Regions from separate parts of the Kribbella speibonae genome, predicted to be linked through region 2. Evidence: riboswitches for the same ligand, from Rfam matches in the RefSeq annotation. Region 2 holds a riboswitch; the other holds the start of a gene.
What was found. A riboswitch is a leader RNA that binds a small molecule or an ion and turns the genes downstream of it on or off. The one in region 2 is predicted to bind glycine.
Positions count from the first base shown of each region.

Region 1: another riboswitch for glycine. It lies ahead of E0H92_RS05055 (L-serine ammonia-lyase); the one in region 2 lies ahead of gcvP (aminomethyl-transferring glycine dehydrogenase).

Region 1 is NZ_SJKC01000001.1:989,860-994,270, forward strand. Features, by position in the region: gene E0H92_RS05035 (aminopeptidase P family protein) at 1-215, shown strand, start outside; gene E0H92_RS05040 (hypothetical protein) at 397-624, shown strand; gene E0H92_RS05045 (alpha/beta fold hydrolase) at 629-2,044, opposite strand; gene E0H92_RS05050 (DUF3817 domain-containing protein) at 2,141-2,494, shown strand; glycine riboswitch at 2,492-2,584, shown strand; gene E0H92_RS05055 (L-serine ammonia-lyase) at 2,664-4,037, shown strand; gene E0H92_RS05060 (helix-turn-helix transcriptional regulator) at 4,087-4,411, shown strand, end outside.
Region 2 is NZ_SJKC01000002.1:328,198-332,608, forward strand. Features, by position in the region: gene gcvP (aminomethyl-transferring glycine dehydrogenase) at 1-2,082, opposite strand, end outside; glycine riboswitch at 2,155-2,244, opposite strand; gene E0H92_RS14980 (dihydrodipicolinate synthase family protein) at 2,260-3,153, opposite strand; gene E0H92_RS14985 (MerR family transcriptional regulator) at 3,169-3,675, opposite strand; gene E0H92_RS14990 (bifunctional nuclease family protein) at 3,961-4,411, opposite strand, start outside.

The DNA.
Region 1 (4,411 bases), on a different contig from region 2:
GCACCATCGAGGCGGGGATGGCGCTCGCGGTCGAGCCGGGGCTGTACTTCCACCCGAACGACGAGACCGTCCCGCCGGAGCTGCGCGGGATCGGGATCCGGATCGAGGACAACGTCGTCGTCCACCAGGACCGCCTCGAGATCCTCACCGAGGACCTGCCGATCACCACCGACGGCCTCGAGCAGTGGACCCGCTCGCACCTCAACTCCAAGTAATCAAAATTACCCGTCACGAACAGTAACGTTCGCCGCCGCCCCACGATGAACAGGGCGGGGGGAGGGTCGACTCGGCCCGGCGCGTGGCAAGTGGGGGGCCGCGTATCACGCGCCCGGCCGAGTCGGCCTCGAACTGGGGCCAGGGGGGACCCAGGATCCCTGGGCACGGGGAGTAGTCAGCATGAACCTACGAGTGCGAGTCATGAACTGCGGCAGCCGGCACTGGTACGCCGACATCGACGACGCCGACGATCCGCAACCGGACGACCCGTTCTGGTACGTCGACAACTGCCGGACCCAGGCACAGGCGCTGGAGAGCGCCTGCACCGAGCTCCGGCTGATGGCGGGCCGACTGGTCCGCGGTGATCACCTCGACCGCGTTCTCGAAGTGACCGGCGTACCGGTCTGACCCGTCACCCGGTGGGCTGTACGGCGGCGCAGCTGCTGCCGCGCTCCGGTACGTCCCGCGCGATCAGGTAGTTGTCGATCGTGCTCTCCATGCACGGGCTCTTCGAGTAGCTCCCGTGCCCCCACCCCTCGTACGTCAGCAGTACGCCGTACCGCCCGAGCTGACGCTCTACGCTCTGGGCCCACGCGTACCCGGTGGCAGGGTCGTGGATCGCGTTGGCGAGCAGTACCGGCGTCTTGAGACCACGGACCTTCAGGACGTGCTGCGGGTTGTTCGCGGGCGGTGAGCCGAGACAGATGGACACAGCCATCAGCTGACCCGGGTAGCGCAGGTCCTGGTTGTTCCGTGCGAGCCGCTGGAGGTGTCCGGCGTAGTCGCGGTAGCTGCGGACCGGCAGGTTCCAGTCCTGACAGAACACCGCGAGCGGGTACGGCGCGACGCCCGTCTGCACGGGCTTCGGGGGCGTGACACCTGCCTTCAGCATCTCGGCCAGCGCAGACCACTGTGGTCCGTAGAGCGCCCGGAACACGGCGAAGCTCAGTGTGAACGGGTCAGGCGACTTCGCGAGCAGATCCGCCCAGAGCGCGTGGATGTCGCGACCGTGCAGCGCACAGGTCGTTGTGGCGTCGCACCACTTCACGAACTCGTCGAACGAGTCCTGTGCCGCGGCCGCCTGGTCATCGAGGAAGTCACCAGTACTCGACGAGCTGTGGTCACTCACGCTCTCCAGCACCATCGCGCGGACCCGGTGCGGGTACGTCTCCGCGTACTGCGCGCCGAGCACGGTCCCGTACGAGCTGCCGTGGAAAGAGATCGTGGACTCACCGAGCGCTCGCCGTACGGCGTCGACGTCGCGGACGGTCTGCCAGGTGTCGATGTGGTCGTACAGCGCCCCGGTGTGCTCGCGGCAGTCCGTCGCGAGCTGCCGGTTGTAGGTGATCGTGGAGGTGAACTCCGCGGCGCTCTTGATGATCGGCGACGGCTGCTTGTTCAGCAGGTCGGCCGAGCAGCGCACCGGGTTGCTGCGCGCCACTCCGCGCGGGTCGAAGCTGACGATGTCGAAGCGGTTCTGCAGGTCGGTGCTGAACCGGTCGATGCCAGTCTTGATCCGATCGACTCCCGAGTCCCCGGGCCCGCCTGGCCCGAACACCAGGACGCCGACCCGTTCGCCCGGCACCTTCGCCGGACGGCGGGCGATCGCCAGCTCGAACGTGGCGCCGCCAGGATCACGCCAGTCGACCGGCAACCGGAGCGTCGCGCACTGCGAGCCGCGGACCTCGGCGGGGTCGTCCTTGCCCTCGGGCTTGCAGTCGGTCCATTGCACCCGGGTCGTGGTGGCAGCTGCGGGGAGAGTTGTCAGCCCGGCGGCGGCGACGCCGAGCAGTACGGCGCCGGTGACGGCGCGCTGGGTGAACGTCATGCCGCCGATCCTTCGGCAATCGCTTGCTACCGGCATCAGGGAGCCGCCCTCGTGCGACCCCGAACGCGGCTTGGGGGGCTTGTTAGGGTCGCGTTGATGAGTACCAAACATGCGGTGTGGTTCCGGGCGGTGGCGATCGCCGAGGCGGTCTCGTGGACCGGATTGCTGATCGGGATGCTGTTCAAGTACGTGCTGTCCGACAACGAGATCGGGGTGAAGATCTTCGGCCCGATCCACGGCGGCATCTTCATCGCGTACGTGGTCACCGTGCTGGCGGTGCGCGGGCCGTTGCGGTGGTCGTGGCCGGTCACGTTGGCCGCCCTGGCGGCCAGCATTCCCCCGCTGTTCACCTGGTTCTTCGAGATCTGGGCGGTCCGTACCGGCCGGATTGACGTCGGTGGTGAGACCGCCGTACCGTCCCAGACGTCAGTCAATTCAACAGCCGCATGAACCCGTGCGGGAGAGACCCGGACACGATCCGGGCGCCGTAGGAGCAACTCTCCCCAAGAATCTCTCAGGCACCTTCACCGCGCGGGCGAGGCACCTCTGGAAGGCATCCGCCTGACAGAGCGGGGAGGACACCAAACGGTCAACGGCGACCGGAAGGAACCTCCACACGATGGCGATCAGCGTCTTCGACCTGTTCAGTATCGGGATCGGCCCGTCGAGCTCCCACACCGTGGGACCGATGCGTGCGGCCCGCACCTTCGCGCGCGGTCTCGCCGACGACGGCCTGCTGGCCGCGACGACGACCGTCCAGGCCCAGCTCTTCGGCTCCCTCGGCGCCACCGGGCACGGGCACGGCAGTAACAAGGCCGTCCTGCTCGGCCTCGAGGGCGCCGACCCGGAGACGGTCGCCACGCACTCGGTCGACGCCCGCGTCGAGACGATCCGCGAACGCGGCCGGATCCTGCTGGCGGGGACCCACGAGATCGGGTTCGACGAGAACACCGACCTGCTCATGCACCGCCGCAAGGCGCTCCCGTACCACCCGAACGGGATGATCTTCGTCGCCCGCGACGCCGCCGGCGCGGTCCTGCGGGAGCGCACCTACTACTCGGTCGGCGGCGGATTCGTCGTCGACGAGACCGCCGCCGCGGGTGACCGGATCGTGCCGGACACGACCCCGCTGAAGTACCCGTTCACCACCGGCGCGGAGCTGCTCGACCGGTGCCGCGAGTCGCAGCTCTCGATCAGCGAGGTGATGCTCGCGAACGAGCTCGCCTGGCGGACCGAGGACGAGGTCAAGGACGGTCTGCTGCACATCTGGCAGGTGATGCAGGACTGCGTCCGCGAGGGTTGCGAGACCGAGGGCATCCTGCCCGGCGGGCTCAAGGTGCCGCGGCGCGCCCACGCCCTGCACAAGAAGCTCAGCCAGGATCCGTGGTCGGTCGATCCGCTCAAGGTGATGGACTGGGTGAACCTGTTCGCGCTCGCGGTCAACGAGCAGAACGCGTCCGGCGGCCGGATCGTCACCGCCCCGACGAACGGTGCCGCCGGCATCATTCCCGCCGTCCTGCACTACTACCGGCGCTTCGTGCCCGGGGCGACCGACGACGGCGCGGTCCGGTTCCTGCTGGCCGCCGGGGCGATCGGCGTGCTCTACAAGGAGAACGCGTCGATCTCCGGCGCCGAGGTCGGCTGCCAGGGCGAGGTCGGCTCCGCCTGCTCGATGGCCGCTGCCGGCCTCTGCGAGGTGCTCGGCGGTACGCCGGAACAGGTCGAGAACGCCGCCGAGATCGCGATGGAGCACAACCTCGGCCTGACCTGCGACCCGGTCGGCGGGCTGGTGCAGATCCCGTGCATCGAGCGGAACGCGATGGCGTCGGTGAAGGCGATCAACGCGACCCGGATGGCGATGCACGGCGACGGCGTCCACGTGGTCACCCTCGACAAGGTCATCAAGACCATGCGCGAGACCGGCGCCGACATGAAGATCAAGTACAAGGAGACGTCCCGCGGCGGCCTCGCCGTCAACGTCATCGAATGCTAGTAACAGCAGTACCAGGCTGAACTACCCACCGCCCGGGATACTGAGGGACATGGGCGAGCTCGGCAGGACGTTGCACGCGTGGCGTGACCGGGTGACGCCTGCGGAGGTCGGCCTGCCGCCCGGCGGGAAGCGGCGGGCGCCGGGCCTGCGGCGCGAGGAGCTGGCGCACCTCGCCGGGCTGTCGGTCGACTACATCGTCCGGCTGGAACAGGGCCGGTCGGACTCGCCGTCGGCCCAGGTCCTGACCGCGCTGGCTCGTGCGCTCCGGTTGTCCGATGCCGAGCGCAACCATCTGTTCGTGCTCGCCGGCGAGGTGCAGCCGTCGCCCGGGCGGATGTCGGCGTACCTCCCGCCCGGTGTGCAGCGGATCGTCG
Region 2 (4,411 bases):
CTTGTGCAGGTTCAGGTGGCTGACGTCGCCGCCGAACTCGCCCGGCTGCGCGAGCCCGAGCAGGGCGTTCAGGTTCGCGCCGTCGACGTACACCTGACCGCCGTGGTCGTGGACGATCTGGCAGACCTCGCGGACGCTCTCCTCGTACACACCGTGCGTGGACGGGTACGTGATCATGATCGCCGCGAGCTTCTCCGCGTGCTCGGAGGCCTTCGCGCGCAGGTCGTCGAGGTCGATCGTGCCGTCGTCGTTGCCCTTGACAACGACGACCTTCATCCCGGCCATCACCGCGGACGCGGCGTTCGTGCCGTGCGCCGACGCCGGGATCAGGCAGACGTTGCGGTCCACGGAGCCCTGCGCGCGGTGGTACCCGCGGATCGCGAGCAGACCGGCGAGCTCACCCTGGGAGCCCGCGTTCGGCTGGATCGAGACCTTCGCGTACCCGGTGACCTCGGCCAGCCAGCGCTCCAGCTGACCGATCAGCTTCACGTAGCCGGCCGCGTCCTCGATCGGCGCGAGCGGGTGCAGGTCGGAGAACTCCGGCCAGGTGACCGGCTCCATCTCGGTGGTCGCGTTCAGCTTCATCGTGCAGGACCCGAGCGGGATCATGCCGCGGTCCAGCGCGTAGTCCTTGTCGGACAGCTTGCGCAGGTACCGCAGCATCGCCGTCTCGGAGCGGTGCGTGTTGAACACCGGGTGCGTCAGGTACTCGGTGGTCCGCGGTACGGCGACCCCGGCCGCCGCGAGCGTGTCGTCGTACTGGACGCCGAAGGACTGGCAGACCCGGGTCAGCGTCGCGACGTCGGTCTTCTCGTCGCAGGAGATGCCTACGTGGTCCGCGTCGACGAGCCGCAGCCAGATCCCGTTCTGCCGGGCGGCGTCCACGACGTCGGCGGCGCGGCCCGGGACCCGGGCAAGGACGGTGTCGAAGAAGTCGTCGTGCACGACCTCGACACCGCCGGCACGCAGCGAGGCGGCCAGCTTGCCGGCGTGGTCGTGGACCCGTTCGGCGATCGCTTTCAGGCCGTCCGGGCCGTGGTAGACGGCGTACATCGACGCGACGACCGCGAGCAGGACCTGCGCCGTACAGATGTTCGACGTCGCCTTCTCGCGACGGATGTGCTGCTCACGGGTCTGCAGCGCCAGCCGGTACGCCGGGGCGCCGTCCGCGTCGACCGATACGCCGACGAGGCGACCGGGCAACGACCGCTCCAGGCCGGAGCGGACCGACATGAAGCCGGCGTGCGGGCCGCCGTAGAACAGCGGTACGCCGAAGCGCTGCGAGGAACCGATGACGATATCGGCGCCCGCCTCCCCCGGCGCCTCGAGCACCGTCAGCGCGAGCAGATCGGAGGCCACGGCAACCAGCGTGTCCCGCCCGTGCGCCGCCTCGATCAGCGGCTTCAGGTCGCGGACGACGCCGTTGGAGCCCGGGTACTGCACGAGAAGGCCGAAGAAGTCGCCCTCGGGCAGACCGTCGGTGGTGTCCGCGACGACAACCTCGATACCGAGCGCCTCTGCGCGGGTCTGCACGACCGCGATCGTCTGAGCGAACGTGTCCGCGTCGACCAGGAAGCGGTCGGACTTGCTCTTCTTGTTCGAGCGGTGCGCCAGCGTCATCGCCTCGGCGGCGGCGGTGCCTTCGTCGAGCAGCGACGCGTTGGCAGTCGGCAGGCCGGTCAGATCGGAGACCACGGTCTGGAAGTTGAGCAGCGCCTCGAGCCGGCCCTGGGAGATCTCCGGCTGGTACGGCGTGTAGGCCGTGTACCACGCCGGGTTCTCGACCAGGCGGCGGACGATCACCGACGGGGTGAACGTGCCGTAGTACCCCTGGCCGATCATCGAGGTCGCGACGGTGTTGCGGGCCGCGAGCTGACGGAGCTCGGTCAGCGCGTCGACCTCGGAGGCCGGCTCGGGCAGTCGCAGCGCCTCGGCGGACCGGATCGACGCCGGGACCGCGTCGTCGACCAGCGCGTCGACGTCGTCGTACCCGAGGAGCTGGACCATCCGGGCGATCTCGTCCGGGCGCGGACCGATGTGCCGGTCGGCGAAGGTCGCCGAAAGCTGCGGGGTGTCGTTCACTAGAGGCTCCGATGCTGACTGTCGCTGCCGGTGGCCTCCCCCTCTGTCACGCGCGCTGCGCTCCAGAGTCGCCTGCGACACTCGGTCCATGGGCCTGAGAGGTTCCGGGGAGGAATTGCCCCTTCGGCGCCCGATGACACGGGTCTCTCCCGAGTGCTGTGAACGGCTGCCTTGAGGCTACCAGGAATCCTGGAACAGTTCGGGCAGCAGGCTCCGCGCGGCCGGCCGCGCCGCCTCGACCTGCTCCGCCGTCGCCGACTGCATCGGCCGGCGCACGCGGGTGCCGACGTCGGCCCAGCCCCCGACCGCGGCCAGGAACTTGTCCAGCGCCGGGTTCGACAGACCGGCCTTTTGCAGCGGTACGACGTGGGCCGCGAAGAACTCGGCGATCCGCCGTTCGACGTCCAGATCGTGTGCCGTCCGTACGGCGCCGTTCGGCGAGAGCGCCGCCACGTTCGAGTAGCTGCCGTGCGCACCGAGTAACGACATACTCGCCAGGAAGTGCCCGGGGACGAAGATCGCCAGCCCCGACCGCGTGGCCTCGTCGAACCAGGCCTTGTCACCGCCGGCGGTCTTCAACCCGATCAGGCTCGGCACAGCTGCGGCCAGTTCGGTGAGCTGGCGAGCACTGACTTGCGTCTTGGCATGTGGCGGGTTGTAGAGCACCAGCGGCACGTCACCGGCCGCGTCGGCGGCCTGGCGGAGGAAGTCGAGTACCTCGTGAGGATTCAGCGGAAGCCAGTCCGGGACGATCACCTGGATCGCGCCAGGTTCCAGGGCGGCCGCGCGCCGGACGCGGGACAGTTGGAGCTGGGCGGAGGGGTGGCTGGCGCCGATCTGGAACGGTTTACCCGCGGCAGCCAGCAGCTCGTTGACGCGGTCGAACTCGTCCTCGGTCAGGGTCTGGAACTCCCCCGCCGTCCCGTGGGCGTAGAGCCCGTCGACGGACGTCCGGCGCAGCGTGTCGACCTGCGCCTCGAGCCGGTTGAAATCGATCGAGTCGTCGGCGTTCAGGGGTAACAACAAAGTCGCCCACACACCGCGGAGCGAGTCTGCAGTGAGTGGGCGCACAGAGGAGAAACTAGATCAGCCAGTCATGCGGGCGCGGCGGCGGGCGGCGAGTTCGTCGCCGGAGTGACCCTCGGAGTCGCCGTCGTCGTGGCCGTCGGCGCGCTCGGTCGGCAGCTCGGACAGCGAACCCTCGACCTCGCGCCAGACACCGCCGAGCGCGATCCCGAACACACCCTGGCCGCCGGCCAGCAGGTCGATGACCTCGTCGGGCGACGTGCACATGTAGACCGACGCGCCGTCGCTCATCAGCGTGATCTGGGTCAGGTCGTCGAAACCGCGCTTGCTGAGGTGCGCGATCGCGGTCCGGATCTGCTGCAGCGAGATCCCGGCGTCGAGCAGCCGCTTGATCACTTTCAGCAACAGAACGTCACGGAAACCGTACAGCCGTTGCGTCCCCGAGCCGGTCGCCGGGCGGACGGACGGGGAGACCAGGCCGGTCCGGGCCCAGTAGTCGAGCTGCCGGTAGGTGATCCCGGCCGCGGCGCAGGCCGTCGGACCCCGGAACCCGACGTCCTCCGGCATCGGCCGCAGGTCGTCGTCGAACAGCAGACCCTGAACGCCGGCGGTGGCAGTAGCGGCTGCCACAGCCTCTGCGTGCGCGTCGGACGTCGACTGCGCCGTCAGATCCGTGTCCCCGGTGCGTGTCACGCCTGAGCCTCCCTGGATACCGACTGGAACGAGCCATCTCCGTGGAGTGACAGCACCCCACGACTTCTTCACGGTAAGCCGCCGCCCGAACCGGGTCAACGACAACCGCGTCGAGCCGAGAGCGTGTCGCGACCGTCGTGCGAATCGTTACCTAGGTTCTCAGCTCTTGTCGAAGTCCTCCGGGGTGACCTGGTCGAGGAACTCCCGGAACCGCTCGACCTCCTCTTCCTCCTGCACCTCGTCGGCGCCGTTCGTCTCACTCTCCGGGACCGGGATCCCGGCCTCGGCGAGGATCTCCTCGGCGCAGAACACCGGCGTACCGGTCCGCAGCGCGATCGCGATCGAGTCCGACGGCCGGGCCGAGATCTCGGTCTTGTCGTCGAACACCAGGATCGCCTCGAAGATGCCGTCGGTCAGGTTCACGATCCGGACCTGGCTGAGGGTGTGCCCGAGGACGCGGATGGTTTCCGCGAACAGGTCGTGGGTCAGCGGCCGGGGCGGCTCCATGCCCTGCTGGGCGAAGGCGATCGCGCTCGCCTCGGCAGCACCGATCCAGATCGGCAGGTATCGCTCACCTCCGACCTCTTTCAGCAGCACGATCGGCTGACTC